DNA from 4 places in the Romboutsia sp. Marseille-P6047 genome. Region 2 is predicted to be linked to each of the others. Evidence: riboswitches for the same ligand, from Rfam matches in the RefSeq annotation. Region 2 holds a riboswitch; each other region holds the start of a gene.

Region 1 (6,097 bases), on a different contig from region 2:
AGTAATTAAGCATATAGATAAATGTAGTCAGTGTAGAAGTTTATTTAATGAAACTAATACCAAAAATCATAATATAGATGATAAAAAAATTATATCTAAAATAAAAAAACAACTTATACTGGTATCAGTTATATTAGTTATACTAGGCTCATTTATAGGTATAGCAATTACTGAAAGTGAAAATATGTTTTACAATATACTAATTATGCCTACCATAGGAGCTTTATCATACTTTGCTCTTAGAAAAAAATCATACATTACCTTAGTAACCATGTTTGCTTTTACATATGTATATAATTTAATTAAATATATAATAGGTGGCATATTTGATAAATCTCAATTGTTATCATATATAACAGCTCCTATATTGTGGGCTATAATATATACCGGACTTTGTGCTATTGGGATTTTAATTGGATTTTTACTTTATATTGCGTTAAAAAAGGAGAAAAAATAATGAAAAAATTTATAAAAATTTTATCAGGGGGATTAGCTTTTTTATTAATAATAGTTATACTGTACTTTGCAAATGGTTTATTAGGAAATCCTATATCTAAGACAGTAGCAAATAATGTGTCCAAAGAATATATAGCTAAAAATTATCAAAATATGAAATTAAATTTATCAAATGCTTCTTATAGTTTTAAAACAGGTGATTATTATGTTCAAGTAAAGTCTCCTATAAGTAAAGATACACATTTTTCACTTACCATATCACCTCTTGGAAAAATAATAGGGGATACTTATGAAAGTGATGTACTTGGTAAGTTTAATACTTTAACAAGAATAGATAAAATTTATAATGATAAAGTAAATAATGTTATTGAAAGTAAGGAATTTACATATAAAAGTGATATTTATTTTGGTGAATTGAGTGAAGATATGTTAGATAGAAATAAGTTAGAGTTAGATAAGGATTATAATTTATATGAATTAGGTAAAAAGGCAGGTCATATTGTTCTTTATATTCAAGATGAAGATGTTAGTTTTAAAAAAGCTAGTGAAATTTTACTTGATATAAAATCTATGCTTGATAAGCAAAGTGTATCATTTTATTCTATTGATTTTACTTTACAAAAGCCGAGAAATGAAAATGGAGAATTAAGTTCAGATGATAGCTATATAAGTGTAGAAAAGTTTTTATATAAAGATATATATGAAGAGGATTTAGAAAATCGTGTATTAAAAAGTTACGAAGATTTACAGAAGTATTATAAAGAACAAGATTTGAAAAAGGAAGAAATATTAAATTAAAAAAGACAGGTTCCGATTCCTGTCTTTTTTAGTGGAGAATTATAAAAAATACAAAAGATATTGTTATATTTAAATCATTAACATAAATACAAATATTATACATATAAAATAAAAATATTTATATTAATTTAATAATAAATAAAAAAAGAAACTTTTAATAAAAGCATCTTAATTGATGAATTTAACAACCTTTGATATAATTAATATCTAGAATTAATAAAAAATTACTAACAAATAGTAAGGTATAATTATAAAATGAAAAAAATACAAATATACACAGATGGCGGATGCCGAGGCAATGGTAAAAAATCAAACATAGGTGCATGAGGAGCGTACCTAATATATGGAGAACATACAAAAGAAATAAGTGGAGGAAGTAAAGAAACTACAAATAATATAATGGAACTAATGGGATGTATAGAAAGTTTAAAAGCAGTAAAGAAAAAGAATATACCAGTAGAGGTATATGTAGATAGTTCCTATGTATTAAATGGAATAACATCTTGGATTTATGGATGGAAAAGAAATAATTGGATATCATCAAATAAAGAACCTGTTAAAAATAAAGAATTATGGATTGAACTAGATAATTTAAAAAATCAATTTAAAGATATAAAATTTATAAAGGTAAAAGGTCACTCCAGCTGCATAGTAAACAATAAAGCAGATGAACTATGTAATAAATACATGGATAAAATGCTAAAATAAATATAATTAATATTAAAGCTTTATTACGCTAAAGACTATATATAGATTTATTTTTTATAAATCTATATATAGTCTTTTATTTAAAAACTAACTATTAAAAATAGAAAATCATAGATAATAATTAAAGTAGTATATATTCACAAGAAAAAACCACTTTTAAATTAAATATATTTCTAATTTATATGAAAAGGAGAATATAAATTCATGACAGATAAGAAACAAGTTCCACATGATAAAAGTTTAGATAATACTATTGACCTATTGCAAGAAGGATACTTGTTTATTAAAAATAGGATTGAACAATATCATTCTGACATATTTGAGACTCATTTACTTGGTCAAAAAGTAATTTGTATTACAGGAGAAGAGGCAGCAAAACTTTTTTATAATCCAAAATTATTTTATAGAAAGAATGTTTGTATTACTAGATGTTTATGGTATTAATCATGATTCTAGGGTATGGAATGAACCTTATAAATTTTATCCTGAGCGTTTTAGAGATCGAAAGGAAAATTTATTTAACTTTATACCTCAATGTGGAAGTGACCCATCAAAAGGGCATAGATGTCCAGGTGAAGGAATTACTATTGAAATAATGAAAGCTAGTTTAGATTTTCTTGTTAATAGTATTGAGTATGACGTTTTAGATCAGGATTTAAGTTATAGTATAGAAAAATACCTACTTTACCTGGAGGTAAATTTATAATGAGTAACATAAGAAGAAAGATATAAAGTGACTAAAAAATATATATAACTTTAATTAAATTTAAAATATAACTAAAGTCTATCAAGTAGATAGACCTTTTTTAGTGTATATACATATTTATTTAAAATGAGATTAATATAATTAAAATATATAGATTATAAAAATAACATTGTGATTACTGTAAAAATATGGTAGAATAAATTAAAATTTCATAGGCAAATCTAGAGAAATCTAGAGACGCAAAGCTAAAGGGGCTAAGGTTAATTATTAACTATGCCAGCCAGTTGCCGAAGAATACAAATTCTTTGTTCGTATAAAAATCTTATGCTCACTTATGGTAAAAGATAATTTTATGATGTTTACTTTTGATGGCAACTATCCTTTTTGAGGGTAGTTTTTTTATTAAAAATAATAATAGAATTAAATTTTTAGGCTTGGTAGTACAACCCTTAGTTACAAGAAATATAAAACTAGAATAATAGTCGAGGGAAATATTATGAAGAAAAAAATATCAGCAATACTAGTAGCATCAATTGTAGTAAGCAATGCCTCTCCAGCATTAAATGTATATGCTAATGAAGTGGTAAAAGAAAAAGTTCAAGCAGTAGAAGAAAAAGTAGTAAGTGAAGCAAAAATATCGGCCTTTAATTTAAGTGAATACACTAATTTTGAGGGTTACAATTCAGAGTTTAAAATTCTAAGAGAAGAAATCAAATCAATATCTAACAATGGTGGTCAATATGGATCAAGTTCTATAGATAAAGCTATAGATGGAAATCTTTCAACTCACTGGGAAACAGGAAAGTCAAACAGCTCAACTTTCCAAAATGAAGTTGTTGTAGAATTTAATGAAATAGAATCAATTGATAGAATTGCTTATGCAACAAGACAAGATGGAGCGAAAGGGAAAGGATTCCCAACTCAATTTGAAATATATGCTTCAACAACAGGAGAAGATTCAGATTTTGAATTAGTTTCTACAGGAGCACATTCATCAACTGGCAATATGATGGAATTTAAGTTTGATACTATAACAGCTAAGAAAGTTAAGTTTGTATTCAAAGAAGCAAATCAAGGATGGGCAAGTGCATCAGAGTTTTATTTCTATAGAGAAGATAAATCAATTGATAAGTTAAACTCTATATTTACAAATGAAAATATGAATGAAATAAGTGAAGAATTTAATACATTAGATAAATTATCTGATTTTGAAAATAAAGTCAAAAATCATCCGCTTTATGAAGAATTTAAAACATATATAAATAATGCAAGATTAATACTAGAAGGAAATAATGTAGAATATAAAGATGCCGTAATAAACAAATTTAAATCGTTTAACGATGAAGCTTTATTAGAATACAATAAATTATTTAAAATAAATCCTTCTTCTATAAGTACTAATGGTAGCCATTATGGAAGTAGTAATATAGAAAAAGCAATTGATGGAGATATAAATACTTCTTGGCACTCAGGAAAACAAAACAGCTCAAGCTTTATAAATGAAGTTATTATAAGCTTAGATAAACTTGAAACTTTAGATAGGGTAGTATATACAAGTTTAAACAGCAGAGGATTTGCTAATTCATTTGATATATATACTTCAAAAACAACTGAGGGAGATACATTTGAAAAAGTAACTTCAGGAAGTAGTAGTATAACAAAAGATTCTTTAGAAATAAAGTTTAATCCAACTGAGGCAAGAAGAGTTAAATTTGTATATAAACAATGTTATGAAAACTGGGCATTAGCATCTGAATTTGCTTTATATAAAGAAGATAAACTTAAGGATAAAATGGGAAGACTTTTTACAGATAATAGTATGAGTAAAGTTAGTGAAGAATTTAATACAGTAGATAAAATAAATGCATTAGAGGAAGAAGCTAAGTCACATCCATTCTATGAAGATTATAAAGAAGATTTAAGCAATGCTAGATTACTTGTTGATAATAGCAATGTTCAATACACTGATGCAAAAGTATCTAAATTTTTAGATATAAATAGCAAATTACTTTCAGGTTATGATGAGGTTTACAAATTAGATATAACCAAAATAAAATCAATAACTGCTAATGGCGGTCACTATGCAAGTGAAGTAATATCAAAAGCTATTGATGGAGATTTTAATACTAAGTGGCATTCAGGAAAACAAAACACAGATACATTTACGAATGAAGTTGTAATGGAGTTAGATGAACTTACAACATTAAATAGAATAGTTTATACAGCCCCTAGAGGTTCAAATAGAGGATTTGCACAAGAGTTTGAAGTTTATGCTTCTAGAACTACTAAAGGAGATAATTTTGAAAAAGTGTCTGCAGGATCATCTAGTGTTACTCAAGATTCAGTAGAAATAAGATTTAATCCAACTGAGTTTAAAAGAGTTAAATTTGTATTAAAAAAAGGATATGAAAATTGGGCTTGTGCAGCAGAAATTAGTTTATACAAGCAAGATGAAATATCAGAAAAAATGGAAAAATTATTTACAAATGGTTTATATAATCAGCTAAGTGAAGAGTTTAATTCAGTTGAAGCTATAAACAAATTAGAAGAAGAGTTATCAACGCATCCACTAAAAGAATTATATTCAAATGATATAGAATTAGCTAAAGATTTAGTAAATAATCCAGATAAATTTGAAAATGTGACTATTATAACAGCAGAACAAAGAGGAAAATATACTCAAGAAATTGGCATAAGAAGTATTAATGGTGCCGCATACTCTTCATTCCAATCAACAGGACTATATGTAACACAAGGTGAAGAAATTACAGTTTATGTTGAAGCTGATGAAAATGGAGTAATGCCTAGAATATGCTTTGGTCAATCTGGTAAAGGTCAAGGAGACTGGAGAAGATGGGCAAATCTACAACCAGGTAAAAATGTAATAAAAGCACCATCTGGAATAAATCCTAGTGCAGTATATATAGTAAACGATGCATTACCAAAAGACCAAGCTTTTGCTCCAAAGTTAAGAATTGAAGGTGGAAATAAGTTCCCTACATACATTCATGGAAAAACAGATGCAAATGAATTTGCAAATGAAGTAAAAGAATACGCACAAAAGGTTGAATATAATGATAATGCATTTACAAATGGAAACCCAGAAGGTAAAGTATTTAATATAGTAGAGTTAGTATCTGAAAACTGTATAATAACAACTAGTGCAGCAGGTGCTGTAGAAGCTCTAAAAACAATGGAAAAAACTAATTTAACAGTAGAAGATACTATGAATGAATGGGAAGAAATGTATGATATGTTCCAAACATTCCAAGGCTTTGAAAAAGATGCAAAAGAAGAAAAAGATAGTTACTTCCCTAATAAATTTATAGCTAGGGTATTCCAAAATGTACCATTAGGATTTGCAGACCATGGATACACTGGTTATCTAGGTTCAAGTAATATAGAAAGAAACGGTGGATTCTTTAAGCA
Region 2 (6,097 bases):
GGACATTTATACTTACCATATTATTAGCATGCTTTAAAACATTTGTAGTTGCTAGAGTTTTTCCATCTCCAATAACTTTAAACGTTATACTTGATTTATCTTGAGCAGATATGTTCATATCAACTCCAAGTAAAGCTTCAAAATTATCATAATCTTTACCTGATAAATCATAAGTTATCTTACCATTTGCATGTATTCCAAAACCTTTTTCAAATGTTTTAATATCTCCATTTATTCTACCTTTTATATCTTTATTTCTTCTTGGGCTACCATATTGAGTTTCAACAGCTTTCCATTCACTATCTGATAAGTAATCGTATTTACTTACTACTTCAACCTTTAGTACTTTTTCTGTAGTTATTCCTTCATCAGTTATTATGTACTTAACTTCATAAATACCTTGTTGATTAGTATCTACATTATGCTCAACCTTAACTTTAGATGTTATATTTTCTCCATTATGATTAAGTGCTTTAACATAATCCATTGGTTCAAATTCTTCTCTAAGTCCTATAGTGAATTCATCTTGTTGTATGCTTATGCTTGGTGTAAATGAGTTTACTTCAACCTTATCTCCAGTTGTTAAATTAAGTGCATAAGGAATTATTTCATACTTAATATTCTCTTCATGAGTTGCATTAGTATCTATGTAACTATTACTTGAGGTAAACCCTATTACTTCTCCATTTCTTAGGATTTCATAACCAAGTAAATCGTCTTTCATGTTTTCATTTATATTCATACTTAGTTTTATACCAGAATCTAATTTAGATAATGAAACTTCTAAATCAGTGTCACTAATTACAAATCCATTACCTGTATATTTCATTGCATTAGTGTTTAGATACCATATTTTCTCATTTGATTTAGGGAATCTTTTTAAATTATTTTTACATTCTTCTGATAAAGTAAATCCATACTTTTCAAAGTAGTGTGTTAAATTCATACCTATAACCTCTGATGAATAAGTTGCAAGTATATCTTTCTTTTCTTGATAATCCTTTGGATTAGGTCTTCTTTCTCTATACATAGCTTCTAATTCTTGCCAATAAGTATCTTTCTTTATTTGTAACTGCCAAAACATTCCTAGTTTTTGATCAAGATTAAAGTCTTCAAATCCTTTTGTAGATTCTTTCGGTGCTAGCATACTATATATATTGTTATAAGGAACTCTATCTCCCTTACCATTATTTATTGATGCATAGTTTGCCCACATATTATTAGTTACTTCTCCCCAAGTTCTAGGCTTTATATCCATTTGATGGCCAAACTCATGAATAGTTCCCCATATAATACTATTCATACTACTTTTATCTGGCCTTAGTATTATTTCTTGTATATGTCTTTGAATACCTACATGATCCCCTGCTGCATAAGCTGCTCCATAAGGTTGCATTAATCTTATTGTTCCTCTAATATTAGTAGAATCATTTGTAAGGTCACTTTCGTCATCTTTTAATCCTGCAAATGCAATGGCTTCTTCTAATTGACTATCCCAAGTAGCAATACTTTCTTCAATATCAATTCCTTCATTTACATATACTTGGTACGCTGCTTTTGCAGTTCCTGTAAGCATCAATCTTTTTGTATTAAACTCAAATATATCTACAGTTGTATCTGGATTTTCATCTAATTTTTTCTTATATTCTTTTAACTCTTTTAAAAATTCTTCTTGGTTATCACCAGTATTAAATAGTGGGAATTTTTCTCCTCCATCTATACGAACTACTGGTGCCTTTCCTTGTTGTTCTTCTGTATATTTATTTACTAAGTATACAGCTCCACCTTTAGCACTTTTTTGAGACCAACTATCACTATAAATTTCTGGTACTACTATTGTGTTCATACCTTTCTTTAATTGATAGTTTCTTCTCCAATTGCCATAGTGACCTTCCTGTTGTGAAAATACTATTGATGGTAGTGGTTTGCCATCTTCTGCTTCAACAAATATATTAAATACTTCTCCTGGTTTTGCTACTATCCCAGTTGATTGAAAGTCATTTCCAAAACTTGACATAAGTAAGTTATTTGTAGCTTTTAAGTGTGTATCACCATTTTGCATTACTGTAAAAGTACTATCTGAATAATCTTTATCACCTTGTAGAATTTCCTTAGCTAAGTCTATAGCATATATTAGTTGATCTTTTAAAGGATGATTATTAACTTCTTTTTCTAAATCATTTATTACATCTATATTGTTATATTCATCTTTTAACTTAACCATTGTACCATCTGTAAATATATTATTTATAATACTTGGTAATGAGTCTTCTTTATATAACCAAAATACAGAGCAGGCTGCTTGATTTAAATTTCCTTTTTTAAATACAAACTTTATTCTTTTAAATTCAGTTGGTTCAAAAGTTATTTCTTTTATATCATGGCTTGCTGCTTGCTCTCCTGTAGCTACTAATTTAAAGGTATCACCTTTAGTAGTGTTTGATGCATATATCTCAAATTCTTCTGCATAACCTTTTTGCCACGATGGAGTTCCACCATATATTAACCTATCTAAAACTGTAGCTTCTTTTAACTGTACTACTATTTCATTTTTAAAATCATCACTATTATTTTTTCTAGATGCCCAGTATGTTTTAGTATCATTATCAAAAGCTTTCATTAAAGCTTCACTGCTAGACCCATCATTACTGCTTATTTTTTCTATTTCTGAATTATCTACTTTAAATGCTTTGTTATAGATTTCCTCATATTTTCCATTAACTTTTTCAAATTTTTGAATTTGAGCATTTTGACTTTCTATATTATTTTCTTCTTTAAGTAATATCTTTGCATTTTCTATATCTTCTTTAAATTCATTATAAAGAACATGATTTTTTATTTCATTTTCTAAAGCTTCTATTTTTTCAATAGTATTAAACTCATCACTTACAACACTCATAGTGCTATCTGCAAATAATCTATTTATCTTATCAGCTAACTCATCTTCTTTATATAGCATAAATTCTGAAGCTGATGCCCAATTTTGATTAGCTTTTTTAAACTTAAACTTTATTCTTTTAAACTCTGCTTTATCAAACTTTATTTCAACTATATCTGAAGTAGATCCTGAATACTTTCCATGACTTACTACAGTAAAATCATCACCATCATCTGTAAGTGAAGAATATATTTCAAATTCTTGAGCAAATCCTTTTCCCTTAGCTGAATCTTGTCTTGCTCCATATACTATTCTGTTTAAACTTGTAATTTCATCTAGTGTAATTATTACCTCATTTTCAAAACTTGAACTATTAACCTTATTAGTCTCCCAGTGGGTACTGAAGTCTTCATCTATAGCTTTAGTTATTACTGATGATGGGTAATTTCCTCCGTTATTAGTTATTGAAATTATTTTTGAGTTATCTAATTTAAAAGATTTATTATATTCTTCTAAATAACTGCTATTAAGTAAATTAAATTTACTTACTTTAGCTTGATTTGATTGTATATCTTGATTATTTTTATCTGATATATTTGGGACTACGTTATTGTCCCTCAATTCATGTGCTAAAACACCTATAGTGCTTGCTGAAAAGTTTGTAATGATTGCTGCCATAGTTAACGCTGCTATTTTTCTTTTGTGCATATTTATCCTCCTGAATAATTCTCCCTCAGAAGTACATTATTTAGGCATAAAAAAAGTTACTCATAAAGAGTAACTTGAAATAGACCTAATAATTTCATACTAAGCTTAAAACAAAAAGTATAATGTACTCTTTGGCAACTGGCTGACATAGTTAAAAAACCTTAGTCCCTATAGCTTTGTGTCACTAAGTTTCCTTAGGTTTACCTATTAAATTTATTCAGTATTTTACCATTATTTTTTATATTATGTCAATTACTGTTATATTATTTACACTAAAATTATAAATAATTCAATTCATTTTATAACAACTATCTTTCCCTAGTATCAAGAACAAATGTAATCTGTGTTATATAATTATCGACTTTATCTTCGTATGTCATATAAACAGTATGTATCCCCGAATAAAAATCTGTTGTGTCAAATGATATTTTTCCATTTTCATCTACGCATTCTTCTACGTTTAAAGTTGTTAAGTCCCATGTTCTATTATCTTTTATGATTATAGACGTTAGAGTTAATTTTTCACCATTTCTGTTTAAAACGTCGTAGTCTACAGTGACTTTTTTATCTTTTGCCAAAACCCAATCCTCTGTTATTATTTGAGGGTGTGCCTTTAGGTTTGTCAAATTTTTAAGGTCTTTTAATGGTGATAAATCTTTTATTTTGTTATTTTCTATGTTTAGTGATTCTAGATTCACAGCGTATTGTAAACCTTCTAAACTTTGAACATTTTTAACTGTTAGTGAAACAAGCTCCCTCATATCACCTAATCTTACTTCACCTTGTAGACCAAGTTCTTGTTGTATACTTAATTTAAGATTTTTATCTTTTATTTGTATTATTTGACTTAAGTCTATTTCTACCGCAGAATTGATTGCTTTTCTTATCTCCTCTACTGCTGTATCTATTTTAGTTTGATTGTTAGAACTTAAAGTTTTTTCACCATTTTCTATAGCATTTTTTATATTTTTTGCAGATTCTTCAGTGTAATTCCCTAAATCCAAGGCCCTAGCTTCTTCTAAAACTTCTTCTAATTTGCTTAAATCAAATTCAGAAAAATTTCTAAATTTAGCATCTGCCCAGTCGGCATGATCCCAAGTGTCTCCGCTATCAGCTACATCTACTACTAGTTTGATTTCGCTAGAATTTCTAACATCAACAATTAAGTGCTGTTTTGGTGTATTTGATTTCATAATAGGTGTTTCTGCCTTTAAAACCCCATCTACGTACACCTTAAATATAACACTTGATGCTTGTTGACCTGCTACAAATTGATCAAGTCCAACCCAAGCATCGAATATATCGTAACCTGTTGAATCGTAAACTATTTCTGAGTAAGCGTGAGTTCCTATACCCTTTTTAAAAACTTCAACGTATCCATCTTCATTTAAAAGTTTTATAGGTTCTTGTCTTACTGATTTATCTTTTCCTATGTAACCTGAACCTATTGTTGCAGATTTCCAATTTAAATCAGATAAATAAGTTTCTTTATCTGTAACTACTACTGTTCTTGTAAATTGGGCTTTGTTTCCATCACTATCTTTTACAGAACAAGTTACGTTAAATATACCTGTATTTCCTTTAATATAATCTGATTCTACTTCTATTTTAGAAGTTAAATCACCATCTTCACCATCTGTAACACTTATTCCTTTAATTAAATCAATTTCTTCATTTATATTAAATGCTACACTCTCGTCACCTTTGAATTTTGGCTTACCATTGCTTGTTGTTAGTTTAGGATTAACTATTATACAGTGATCACTCGTATTTCCATTACCACCATCATGTACTTCTATTACTAATTCCTTCACTCCAGAAACTGGAATATTTATATAAGCTAAGTTATCATAGTAACTCATAATATTTGTTGTTGCTACAGTTTTTCCATCTGCTACAACTTTAAAAGTTACACTTGAATTATTATTTTCTCCTATAGCTGTGTCTACACCAATTAATGCTTCAAAGTTGTCATATTCCTTATCAGATAAATCATAAGTTATCTTTCCATTTGCATGTATTCCGATACCATTTTTAAATGTTGTTACCTCACCATGTACCATTCCTTGTATGTTACTGTTTCTTCTTGGAGTTCCCCACTCAGTATTTACAGATGTCCACTTAAAATCTGATAAGTAATCATAGTCACTTACTACTTCTACTTTTAAACTTTTCTCCACAGTTACTTCTTCATTGGTTAATGTGTATTTAACTTGATAAGCTCCGTTTTTATCAGTATTTACATTGCTTTCAACTTTTAATTTTGATGTTATGTCCTCACCTAAATAGGTAAAACCTTTAACATAATCTTTTGGGTTAAATTTCTCTCCTCTTTTTAAAGTTACTTTCTCTTGTTGAATACTTATGCTTGGCTTTAATGAATTTATTTGAACTTTGTTTCCTATTGTTAAATCTTTTGCATAAGGAACTACTTCATATTCGCTATTGTCATCTGTTGAATCTTTATCTATGTAAGTACTTCTTGTAGTAAATGCGATTACCTTTCCATTT
Region 3 (6,097 bases), on a different contig from region 2:
TTAAATTTTACTGTCTAAAATTACAAAAAAAGGATTAAAGATTTGTGTTAAATAAGATTATTTGAAATGATTAATAAGGGTATATTAATTAATAAATCTAAATTAAAATAAAGGAGGAAAAATGACTTATATAAAAAATGCAAATAACATGGGATGGAATTTTGATAATACGTATATAAATTTATCTGATTTTTTTTATAGTAAAATTAATATAGATCCAGTATCATCACCAAAGTTAATTATATTAAATGAGCAATTGGCAAAAAATTTAGGTTTTAATATTGATTCCTTAAAAAGTTATGAAGGAACTTTAATATTCTCAGGAAATAAGAAAATAGAAGGTGGAGAATATATTGCTCAAGCATATGGAGGTCACCAGTTTGGGCACTTTACAATACTAGGTGATGGAAGAGCTTTATTAATAGGAGAGCAAATAACACCGTTAGGTGAAAGATATGATATTCAACTTAAAGGTTCAGGAAAAACTCCATACTCTCGTGGAGGAGATGGAAGAGCGGCACTTGCTCCAATGCTTAGAGAATATATAATAAGCGAAGCAATGTATGGACTCGGAATTCCTACTACGCGTAGCTTAGCTGTAGTTAAAACTGGTGATCCAGTGATTAGAGAAGATATAAAAAAAGGTGCAATATTAACTAGAGTTGCTTCAAGTCATATTAGATTTGGTACATTTCAATATGTATCGAGCTTTGGGTCACACCAACAACTTAAAGATTTAGCTGATTACTGTTTAAAAAGACATTTTCCTCATATCAAAGATGATAGTAATAAATATATTAATCTACTTAATGAGGTTATAAAATCTCAAGCAAGTCTTGTTTCTAAGTGGCAATGTGTAGGTTTTATACATGGAGTTATGAATACGGATAATATGACTATAAGTGGAGAAACAATTGACTATGGGCCATGTGCATTTATGGATGAATACAATCCTAATACTGTATTTAGTTCTATAGATAGAAATGGAAGATATTCATATAAAAATCAACCTATTATGACAGAGTGGAACTTATGTAGATTTGCAGAATCATTATTACCGTTGCTAAATGAAGATAGGAATAAAGCTATACAAATAGCTCAAAATGCTATTTCTAACTTTTCTGAGATATATTATTCAAATTGGATATCTATAATGAGGTCTAAGCTTGGATTATTTGATGAAGAGGTTGAAGATAAATCTATTATTAAAGATTTGCTTAATATGATGGAGAAGTATAATGAAGATTATACTAATACATTTATCTCATTAACATTTGATAATAATAAAGAAAGTTCAATGTATAATAGTCAGGAATTTAAATATTGGTATAAATTATGGCAGGAAAGATTACAAAGACAAGGAAAGTCAAAAGAAATGGTTAAAGGACTAATGATGAATTCAAATCCAGCTGTAATTCCAAGAAATCATAGAGTTGAAGAAGCTCTTGATGCTGCTAATAAAGGTAATCTTAATGTTATGAAAAGACTTCTTGAGGTTCTATCTAAACCATATGAACATTCAAAAAAACAAGAAGAGTATTCTAAATTACCTAAGCCATCAAATTGTCCTTATAGAACTTATTGCGGAACATAATAAGAATAACAATACTAGAAAAATTTTCTAGTATTGTTATTCTTATAAAGATATTCTATTGAAATAGATATAAATATATGATAAATTGTTTTTACAATAAAATAATGGCAAATTTGGAGAAATCCAAAGACGCAAAGCTAAAGGGGCTAAGGTAATTATTACTATGCCAGCCAGTTGCCGAAGAATATTTATTCTTTGTTCTTATAAAATAAGATTATATTTATTTAATATATTTAATTAAATATAGATTAGGTTGTAATGATTTATATGGAAACTATCCTCTTTCTTAAGTTAGGATAGTTTTTTTATTGCAAAATAAAACTAAAGAATTAAGATTTTATCGGAATACCCTTAGCTACAATAAATTTATAAAAGGGAGATTTAAATTTGAAGATGAAAATTTTATCAAAAGCTATAGCATCTATGACTATAGCGTCAATAATATCTACTAATGTAGCTATTATTGCAAGTGCAATAGAGAATAATACAGGCCATATAACTCAATTAAGCAAAGTTTCTATATTAGAAAGTAAAGGATGGTTAGAAAGTATAAGTGTTGAATGGAAGCCGATAAAAGAGGCTAAAGGGTATAATGTTTATTATAAGCTAGCATCTGAATCATATTATAAATATAAAAAAATAGACGATGAACTAATAAGGCAATACTCATCATATTTTAGAGCAGATATACTGGGTCTTTCAGAAGGCGAATACATTATAAAAGTAATTCCTACAATAGATAATAAAGAAGAGGTATCTTTACAAGGAATAATAACAGATATAGAAGTTAAAAATCATACAAGAGAAGGTTTTGGGTTCTCTAAAGAATCTCCTATGAAGACTAGCTCAGGAGGATATAATGATAATGGAACAGTTAAGAATGATTCAAAAATAATATATATAACATCAGAAAATGTTAATACAGTAACGTTAGATGTTATTACTAATAGCAAAGGGAGTAAAACTAAATGTACAGGTATAGTAGATATACTATCAAAACGTCCAAAAGGTTATGATAAAACACCTTTAATAATACGTATGATTGGAGAAATAAAAGGATCAGATATTATAGGACTTAATTCAAGTGGATATTTACAATTAAAGGGAATATATAATGTTACTTTTGAAGGTGTAGGAGAGGATACTACAGTATATAAATAGGGATTTTTAATTAGAGATTCTCATAATGTAGAATTAAGAAATGTTGGTATAATGTTATTCCCAGATGATGCAATTTCACTGGATACAGGGAATGAGAATATATGGATTCATAATAATGATATATTCTATGGAAGTGCAGGAAGTGATGTAGACCAGGCAAAAGGAGATGGTTCAGCTGATGTTAAGGGAAAATCAACCTATGTAACAATTTCATACAACCATTTTTATGATTCAGGTAAAGCTTCACTTTGTGGAATGAGTGATACTGAAGAGTTTTTTGTAACGTATCATCATAATTGGTTTGATCATTCAGACTCAAGGCATCCTAGAATAAGAGTCGGTACAGTGCATATTTATAATAATTATTTTGATGGAAATTCAAAATATGGAGTTGGGGTAACTAAAGGCAGTTCAGCTTTCGTAGAAGCTAGTGATTTTAGAAATACTAAATATCCAATGCTTATTTCATTACAAGGCAGTGATATATATGGAAATGGTAAAGGAAACTTCTCAGGTGAATCTGGTGGTATGATCAAAGCATATAACAACAAGATATCAGGTGAATCAAGAATTGTATATGCAAGTCAAAATTCAACACAGTTTGATGCTTATTTAGCAATTTCGAGAAATGAAATAGTTCCAAGTACATATAAGACTTTAAGTGGAGCAAATACATATAATAACTTTGATACAAGTTCTAAAATGTATGAGTATACTCCAGATAATATAGAAGATGTAAGAGGTATTGTTACAAACTATTCAGGAAGAGTAAATGGTGGAGATTTTGAGTGGAAATTTACAAGTGCTGATGATATTAGTTCTAGCGTAAATATAGAGTTAATGAATGCAATCAAAGGATACAAAAGTCAATTAATTTCTATTGGTGGTGGATCAATAGAAACATTAGAGCCAGTAATACCAGATGAACCACAACAACCTGAAGAAATTCCACCAGTTACACCAGAAGAACCGGAAAAACCAGAAGTAGATCAAACACCATCGACTCCTGATGAATCAATAATAGTTAAGCATAACTTTACAACGGATAATAAAAGTAGTAACTTCTTTGATATATCAGGAAATCTTTCAAGTACGAAAGGAACAGTAAAATATAATGATTTAAAACTTACTAAATGCTTAAAAATGGAGTCTTCAACAAGTATTAAATTTATAACTGAAAATAATTCAAAACTTATATTGGTATTAAATTCAACATTTAATAAAGACGTGGTGATTGATGGACAAGAATATACTGCAAATAACGGAGTTATAGAAATGGAATTAGAAGTAGGAGAGCATATAATAACTAAAGGTGATACAGGTAATTTATATTACATAGGTTTAGAAATAAATAAAACATTTAAAGCTAATGAAAGATTGAATTCTCAACAGGTCCTGTATATATAGAAATTAATAATGATAATCAAGAGGTTATAAACAGGGAAAAATATTATAACTCGATAGATTTATAAAGGGAATATAAGAAAATAATATATTATTATAATGAAAAATCATATGTTTAAGACTATTACTATATTAGAGCAGAACCTATAGATTAAGAGAAAACTCTACGGAGAGTTTATTGAATGATTTTACTAAATAGTTTAAATTATATCTAAGGAGTGATGTTAATGGACTGTAAAAAAATAGGTAAATTAATATATAATCTAAGAAAAGAAAAGAACATGACACAAAAACAAGTAGCTGATTTAATGAATATTAGTGATAAAACAATAAGTAAATGGGAAAGAGGATTAGGGTGTCCAGATATATCATTACTTTCAGAGTTAGCAGAAATCTTTTGTGTAAGTGTTGATAGAATATTAGAAGGAGAGATAAATTTAAACAACTTAGTAGGAGGAAATATGAATAAATTAAAATTTTATGTATGTCCACAATGTAATAATTTAATGACAGCTACGGGCAATGCAGAAATATCATGTTGTGGGAAAAAATTAGAAGCATTAGAAGCAAAGAAATCAGATGAAAAACACGTTTTAAATATAGAGCCTGTGGAAGATGAGTTATATATAACGTCTAATCACTCCATGGACAAAGAACATTATATATCTTTCTTAGCATATTTAAAAGGAGATAGTGTACTTATTGCAAAGCAATATCCTGAATGGGATCTTCAACTTAGATTGCGTAAGCGAGGACACGGAAGATTATTCTATTATTGTACAAATCATGGATTATTTTATCAGATAGTATAATCTGTTAAATGTAAAAAGTGTAGATAAGTTTGTTTATATAGACTATCTACACTTTTTATATAATTTATTTAATAAATAATTGCTTACTCTCATTTTCTTTATTTAAAAGATTTCTTATATAATTAATGTCATCAACAATATACCTATGCTGAACTTTAGTACCATCAAATTTACATAATTTAAATGTAAGCTGAATAAAATAACCTAATCCAAGTGCACTAATAACAGTTCCTATTCCAACAGTACCACCTAAAAAATAACCTACACTAAGTGCTATAATTTCCATTAGTCCTCTTATAAGTGTTAGCGATTTACCTGTTCTTTTTTGAATTGCAACCATCATACCATCTCTAGGACCACTTCCAAATCCAGAACCTAAATAAAGTACACATCCAATTCCCATAAAAAACATTCCGACTAACATCATAATAAGCCCAGGAATAAAGTTATTAGCTATAGGAACTAGATTATTTAACATTAGAATATCCATGAGAACTCCAACTAAAATCATATTAATAATAGTACCCCAACCTAAATTCTCACCAAGCACTATATCAATAATAACGACTATAACTCCAATTATAATACTTGCTTTTCCCATAGTTATACCTGTTAGATTATATATACCTTCGTGTAATACATCCCAAGGTGACAAACCTAAGTTAGCATTTATCATCATTACAATACCTAAGGCACAAAAACAGAATCCTACTATCATTTTAAAAAATCTGAATATAACTGATTTCAATTTACTTATACTCCCCTCAATAATAATATCCTTATATAGGATACCATAACTATCATAATATTTATAAAAAATGACTGCAAATAATTTGAATTATTTGCAGTCATTTTACTATCTTAGAATAGTATAAATCATATATGCAACATATATAATAACTAATATTAAGCCATGCTTTTTTACAAGAGAAGAATCTTTCTTCATAAATAAATATAAAAGAACTGTTATAGCAACCATAAATGCTATATCTATTAAAGCGAACATGCTTATAGTTATAGGATAAATTGTAGTGGCTAATCCTAAAACTAATAGTATATTAAATAAGTTAGATCCAATAACATTCCCAATAGCTATTTCAGTTTCACCCTTTTTTATAGCAACAAT
Region 4 (6,097 bases), on a different contig from region 2:
CACTAGCACTTTTACTTGTTCCATATTTTTCTCCTGTTTCAGGATTTATTGTTCCATTTGAAGCATCGTAAGTCCATATAGTCTTTTGGCTATCTTCGCCTATTATACTTATATATGGTGATTGTACTATTGTTTTTTCTTTATATACGCCATTTTTTACAAATATGTTTACACGTTCTGTATTTTTAGTTGGTACAGAGTTTACTGCTTCTGTTATTGTGCTATATGTTTTTATTCCATCAACTTCTCTTCCTTCAACACCATTGTATGTTGAATCAACGATTATATCATAGTTACCATTGTTTAAATATACTATGTTATAAGTTTTTACTGTTGTTTTTCCATCTTCTGTTGTATGGTAAATTTCTATTATGTTTCTTCCTAAGTCTAATGTTAAGTTTTTAGTAAATACTTCATCTTTTGATTTTTCTATAGCATTTACTTTTATTTTATCATTTTGCTTTATTGTTATCTTTCCATCTTTATCAACTGAACCTTTTAATGTTATTACAGGATTTGATACTGTATCATTTGGTTCTTCTATCATGTTGAAATTAGCGGCATTATCTTCATATTGTATATTGTCTGGATTACTATTGTTTGGTACTGCTACTACTTCTTTTGAGTCGTATGCATTTCCATTTTCATTTTTTGCCATTATCTTATAGTAATATGTTTGGAAGTTTACTACTTCTAAATCTTCATATGTTGTTTTAGAAGAATCAACTTCTGCTATTTCTTTATATTCTCCATTTTTTTCTGTTGATCTTTTTATTACATATGAAGTAGCATCTTTTACTTCATCCCAGCTTAAAGTTACTTTAAAATCTTTAGCCTCAGCTTTTACATTTTCTACTGTATCAACTGGCATTTTTTCTATTGTTGAATCATAGTAAAGTTTATCTTCATTTTCTATTCTTACATTGTCAAAAGTAGCAACTGCTGGAGTTTCACTTCCTCCGTTACTTACTACAAATCCTACATACCAAGTGTTACTTTCATTTACAACAGTTTGAGTTTTTACTATTGTTTTATCGGTTGGGAATGTTGGGTCTTTAGATATATAAGCTTTAAATTGAGTTTTATTTCTTTCTATTTTTATATATTGATTTTTAGAATCTGCATTTAATTCACCTATTTGAGCTGCACCTGATTTTGCTGATGCATTATCTCTATAAGCATATCTATATTGATTTTTACTTGGTTCTACATATACGCCAAAGTAGTCTGCATCATTAGTAGAATTATTATTACGTACAAATACACCTGCTTGACCATATTTTGCATTACTCATATCAAAGTCTACTAATCTAGCTACTATAGTAGCGTTACCTTCTACTTTGTAATTTATAAACTGATAGTTATCAGTTGATGATACATCTTTTCCTATATATGTACCTGATCCATTTACTGTGAATGATTTTGTATCTTTATCAAAATTAGCATATACATTTTCACTGTCATTCCCTATTGATGAATTATTAAATCCATCTGGTAATGTTCCCACACCATAGTTAGGAAGTTCAGGTGTTTCTGGTATTTCTGGTACTTCAGGTACTTCTGGAGTTTGTATATCTGTTGAAGTGTAAATAATTCCACTTTCATTTTTTATTGTTATATCATTAAAACTTGCAACTGCTGATGTTGTACTTCCTCCATTACTTACTACAAATCCTAAGTTCCATGTAGTAGATGATGAGTTTATACTTTGTCCACCAGATGCTATTATGTCATTAAAATCTTTGTCATTAGCTATATAATATTTAAAAGAAGTTTTATTCTTTTCAATTTTTATATATTTATTTTTAGATTCTTTTGTTAATCCTGATATAGCTGCTGCACCAGTTCCACCTGTAGAGTTATCTCTATAAGCATATCTATATTGATCTTTACTTGGTTCTACATATACACCAAAATAATCTGCATTGTCGCTAGTATTATTTTCACGCATAAATACTCCTGCTTGACCATATGGAGCATTACTCGTATTAAAGTTTTCTAATTTAGCTATAATTGTAGCATCACCATTAACTTGGTAACTTACAAATTGATAGCTATCAACTGATCCCTTATCTTTTCCTATTAGGTTACCTGAGCCTTGAATTTCTAATGTCTTACTAGTGTTGTCAAAAATTGCACTTCCATTACCGTAATTGTTACCTATAGCTACACTTGTAAATCCTTCTGGTAATACGTTTGTTTCTGCATTAACTATACCTAAATTTGGAACCATGTACCCTATTACCATGGCTATTGTAAGAACTATAGATAATACTTTCCTTTTTAGATTGTTTTTCATACTATTCTCCCTTCAAAAAAAGGCTATAGTTTAACTTATTTAGTTAGATTAAAATATCTAAACTAAGTTAAGTTAAAATATAGCCGGTTGCACTACTAGCTCCATATGATTTAAGTGCCCATTTACAAATCATACTTCTTAGCTTCTATAATTTTTTGTTTAAATAAAGGATATTAGTCTTTTTGCAATAAAAAAGACTATATCTGTTTATAAATCAATTAGTTTCATTTCTAAATGACTTATAATTAAACATAGCCGGTTGCACTAGTAACTCCATACGATTCAAGTGCCCATATATAAATCGTACTTCTTTGTCTCTATTTTTTTCAGACAAAATCATTGTCTTTTGTTATAATATCAAATTAATATGATAAAATCTACTATTTTCATTCGATTTATTTTTACATATTCTGTAAATTCGTTTTTGAACACAAAAAAAGACTAAGAATATCTTAGTCTTAAATGGAGCTGGTGATAGGAATCGAACCTACAACCTGCTGATTACAAGTCAGCTGCTCTACCGTTGAGCCACACCAGCAAATATAACATTTTAGGATTAAAGTATGATAATACTTTCAAAACTACATATCATTTACAATATTTATCATTTAAATTTATTTTGGTCAAGTCCTCGACCTATTAGTATCGATAAGCTAAATACATTACTGCACTTACACCTTCGACCTATCAACCAGGTAGTCTTCCTGGGGTCTTACCCTTACGGTGGGAAATCTTATCTTGAAGTCGGCTTCGCGCTTAGATGCTTTCAGCGCTTATCCATTCCGCACTTAGCTACCCAGCTATGCCCTTGGCAGAACAACTGGTACACCAGAGGTGCGTCCATCCCGGTCCTCTCGTACTAAGGACAGGTCTCCTCAAATTTCCTACGCCTGCGACGGATAGGGACCGAACTGTCTCACGACGTTCTGAACCCAGCTCGCGTACCACTTTAATGGGCGAACAGCCCAACCCTTGGGACCTACTACAGCCCCAGGATGTGATGAGCCGACATCGAGGTGCCAAACCTCCCCGTCGATGTGGACTCTTGGGGGAGATAAGCCTGTTATCCCCAGGGTAGCTTTTATCCGTTGAGCGATGGCCCTTCCATGCGGAACCACCGGATCACTAAGTCCGACTTTCGTCCTTGCTCGACCTGTATGTCTTGCAATCAAGCTCTCTTGTGCCTTTACACTCTACGTACGATTTCCGACCGTACTGAGAGAACCTTTGAGCGCCTCCGTTACTTTTTGGGAGGCGACCGCCCCAGTCAAACTGCCCACCTGACAGTGTCCCAAGACCAGATTCATGGCCTATGGTTAGAGTCCCAGTACTACAAGGGTGGTATCCCAAGGATGACTCCACGCAAACTGGCGTTCACGCTTCATAGTCTCCCACCTATCCTGTACATGTAGTACCAAGACCCAATGTCAAGCTACAGTAAAGCTCCATGGGGTCTTTCCGTCCTGTCGCAGGTAACCGGCATCTTCACCGGTATTACAATTTCACCCAGTCTGTTGTTGAGACAGTGCCCAAATCGTTACGCCTTTCGTGCGGGTCGGAACTTACCCGACAAGGAATTTCGCTACCTTAGGACCGTTATAGTTACGGCCGCCGTTTACTGGGGCTTAAGTTCACTGCTTCGATTGCTCTAACAGATCCCCTTAACCTTCCAGCACCGGGCAGGCGTCAGCTCCTATACATCGTCTTGCGACTTAGCAGAAACCTGTGTTTTTGGTAAACAGTCGCTTGGGCCTATTCTCTGCGGCCTGTCATAGACAGGCACCCCTTCTCCCGAAGTTACGGGGTCATTTTGCCGAGTTCCTTAACAACAGTTCTCTGGCTGGCCTTAGGATACTCTCCTCACCCACCTGTGTCGGTTTGCGGTACAGGCACCTTTAACCTCGATAGAGACTTTTCTCGACAGTGTGAAATCAGCTACTTCGCTACTAAATTTCGCTCCGCATCACATCCTAGCATTATTCCTACGGATTTGCCTGTAGGAACTGCCTCAATGCTTGCCCGTACATAACCAACAGTACGGTTAGCTTATCCTTCTGTGTCATCCCATTTCTCAAACGGTTATTGGTGGTACAGGAATATCAACCTGTTGTCCATCACCTACGCCTTTCGGCCTCGGCTTAGGTCCTGACTAACCCAGGGCGGACGAACCTTCCCCTGGAAACCTTGGGTTTACGGCCTGTGGGATTCTCACCCACATCTCGCTACTCATGCCAACATTCTCACTCGTATACTGTCCACATGTCCTTACGGTCATGCTTCAACCTGCATACGAAGCTCCCCTACCCATCATAATGATGCCGTAGCTTCGGTAGTACGTTTTAGCCCCGGAAATTTTCGGCGCAGGATCACTCGACCAGTGAGCTATTACGCACTCTTTAAATGAGTGGCTGCTTCTAAGCCAACATCCTGGTTGTCTGTGCAATCCCACATCCTTTACCACTTAACGTACATTTAGGGACCTTAGCTGACGATCTGGGCTGTTGCCCTTTTGACTATGAATCTTATCACCCACAGTCTGACTCCCAAGTATAAGAATACGGCATTCGGAGTTTGATAGTCTTCGGTAAGTGCAATACCCCCTAGGACATTCAGTGCTCTACCTCCGCTTCTCTCAACCTTGAGGCTAGCCCTAAAGCTATTTCGGGGAGAACCAGCTATCTCCGGGCTCGATTGGAATTTCACCGCTATCCACAAGTCATCCCCGAGCTTTTCAACGCTCGTGGGTTCGGTCCTCCACGAAATTTTACTTTCGCTTCAACCTGCTCATGGATAGGTCGCCCGGTTTCGGGTCTACGCCAAGTAACTTAAATCGCCCATTTAAGACTCGCTTTCGCTACGGCTCCACACCTTAAGTGCTTAACCTTGCTACTTAACGTAACTCGTTGGCCCGTTCTACAAAAAGTACGCGGTCACACAAGTAATGTGCTCCCACAGCTTGTAAGTACAGGGTTTCAGGTTCTATTTCACTCCCCTCCCGGGGTTCTTTTCACCTTTCCCTCACGGTACTATGCGCTATCGGTCACTAGGTAGTATTTAGGCTTGGAGGATGGTCCCTCCTGCTTCCCACAGGGTTTCACGTGTCCCGTGGTACTCTGGATCACATCTAAAGTCTTCTCGTTTCAGCTACGGGGCTATTACCCTTTATAGCGGAGCTTTCCAACTCTCTTCACTTACGATACCTCTTCGTTTATGACGTGTCCGCAACCCCAACAAAGCAAGCTTTATTGGTTTGGCCTGTTCCGCGTTCGCTCGCCGCTACTTACGGAATCGATTTTTCTTTCTCTTCCTCCAGGTACTTAGATGTTTCAGTTCCCCGGGTTCCCTTCGCTAAGCTATGTATTCACTTAACGATACTTAGACATTACTCTAAGTGAGTTTCCTCATTCGGAAATCTTCGGATCAAAGTTTACGTGCAACTCCCCGAAGCTTATCGCAGCTTATCACGTCCTTCATCGGCTCCTAGTGCCAAGGCATCCGCCCTGCACCCTTAATAACTTGACCAGTTATTAAAGTTTGTAATTTTAAAGACTTTTCTTGTCTATATATAATTAAATGATGTCATATCACTAAATGTTATGCAGTTTTCAAAGTACTATAAGGTTTTATCTTTCCTATTCACCCACGCTTTTTACAATAAACTAGCGAAGAGGCTATGATAATAGCAATGTTACTTGTCATTTGTAAGCCACGCCTTTCGGCTTACTTGACAATAACATGCCATATCACAACCTCAAAGCGGTGTATGTAAAAACAAACCTTCAAAATTAAACAGTAGGC

The links. A riboswitch is a leader RNA that binds a small molecule or an ion and turns the genes downstream of it on or off. The one in region 2 is predicted to bind cyclic di-GMP.
Region 1: another riboswitch for cyclic di-GMP. It lies ahead of EIH23_RS06820 (NPCBM/NEW2 domain-containing protein); the one in region 2 lies ahead of EIH23_RS04900 (discoidin domain-containing protein).
Region 3: another riboswitch for cyclic di-GMP. It lies ahead of EIH23_RS16620 (hypothetical protein); the one in region 2 lies ahead of EIH23_RS04900 (discoidin domain-containing protein).
Region 4: another riboswitch for cyclic di-GMP. It lies ahead of EIH23_RS05090 (pectinesterase family protein); the one in region 2 lies ahead of EIH23_RS04900 (discoidin domain-containing protein).

The regions. Positions count from the first base shown of each region.
Region 1 is NZ_UWOT01000005.1:109,821-115,917, reverse strand. It holds gene EIH23_RS06840 (zf-HC2 domain-containing protein) at 1-457, shown strand, start outside; gene EIH23_RS06835 (YfjL-like protein) at 457-1,254, shown strand; gene EIH23_RS06830 (ribonuclease H family protein) at 1,594-1,962, shown strand; gene EIH23_RS16855 (hypothetical protein) at 2,167-2,406, shown strand; gene EIH23_RS16850 (cytochrome P450) at 2,375-2,668, shown strand; cyclic di-GMP riboswitch class I at 2,873-2,960, shown strand; gene EIH23_RS06820 (NPCBM/NEW2 domain-containing protein) at 3,165-6,097, shown strand, end outside.
Region 2 is NZ_UWOT01000003.1:268,132-274,228, reverse strand. It holds gene EIH23_RS04900 (discoidin domain-containing protein) at 1-3,586, opposite strand, end outside; cyclic di-GMP riboswitch class I at 3,717-3,801, opposite strand; gene EIH23_RS04895 (NPCBM/NEW2 domain-containing protein) at 3,895-6,097, opposite strand, start outside.
Region 3 is NZ_UWOT01000008.1:63,480-69,576, reverse strand. It holds gene EIH23_RS09805 (protein adenylyltransferase SelO) at 122-1,594, shown strand; cyclic di-GMP riboswitch class I at 1,691-1,776, shown strand; gene EIH23_RS16620 (hypothetical protein) at 1,982-2,755, shown strand; gene EIH23_RS16615 (pectate lyase family protein) at 2,765-4,162, shown strand; gene EIH23_RS09795 (helix-turn-helix domain-containing protein) at 4,387-4,971, shown strand; gene EIH23_RS09790 (YczE/YyaS/YitT family protein) at 5,036-5,719, opposite strand; gene EIH23_RS09785 (calcium/sodium antiporter) at 5,828-6,097, opposite strand, start outside.
Region 4 is NZ_UWOT01000004.1:20,320-26,416, forward strand. It holds gene EIH23_RS05090 (pectinesterase family protein) at 1-2,299, opposite strand, end outside; cyclic di-GMP riboswitch class II at 2,372-2,455, opposite strand; cyclic di-GMP riboswitch class II at 2,544-2,627, opposite strand; tRNA gene EIH23_RS05095 (tRNA-Thr) at 2,763-2,837, opposite strand; rRNA gene EIH23_RS05100 (23S ribosomal RNA) at 2,919-5,821, opposite strand.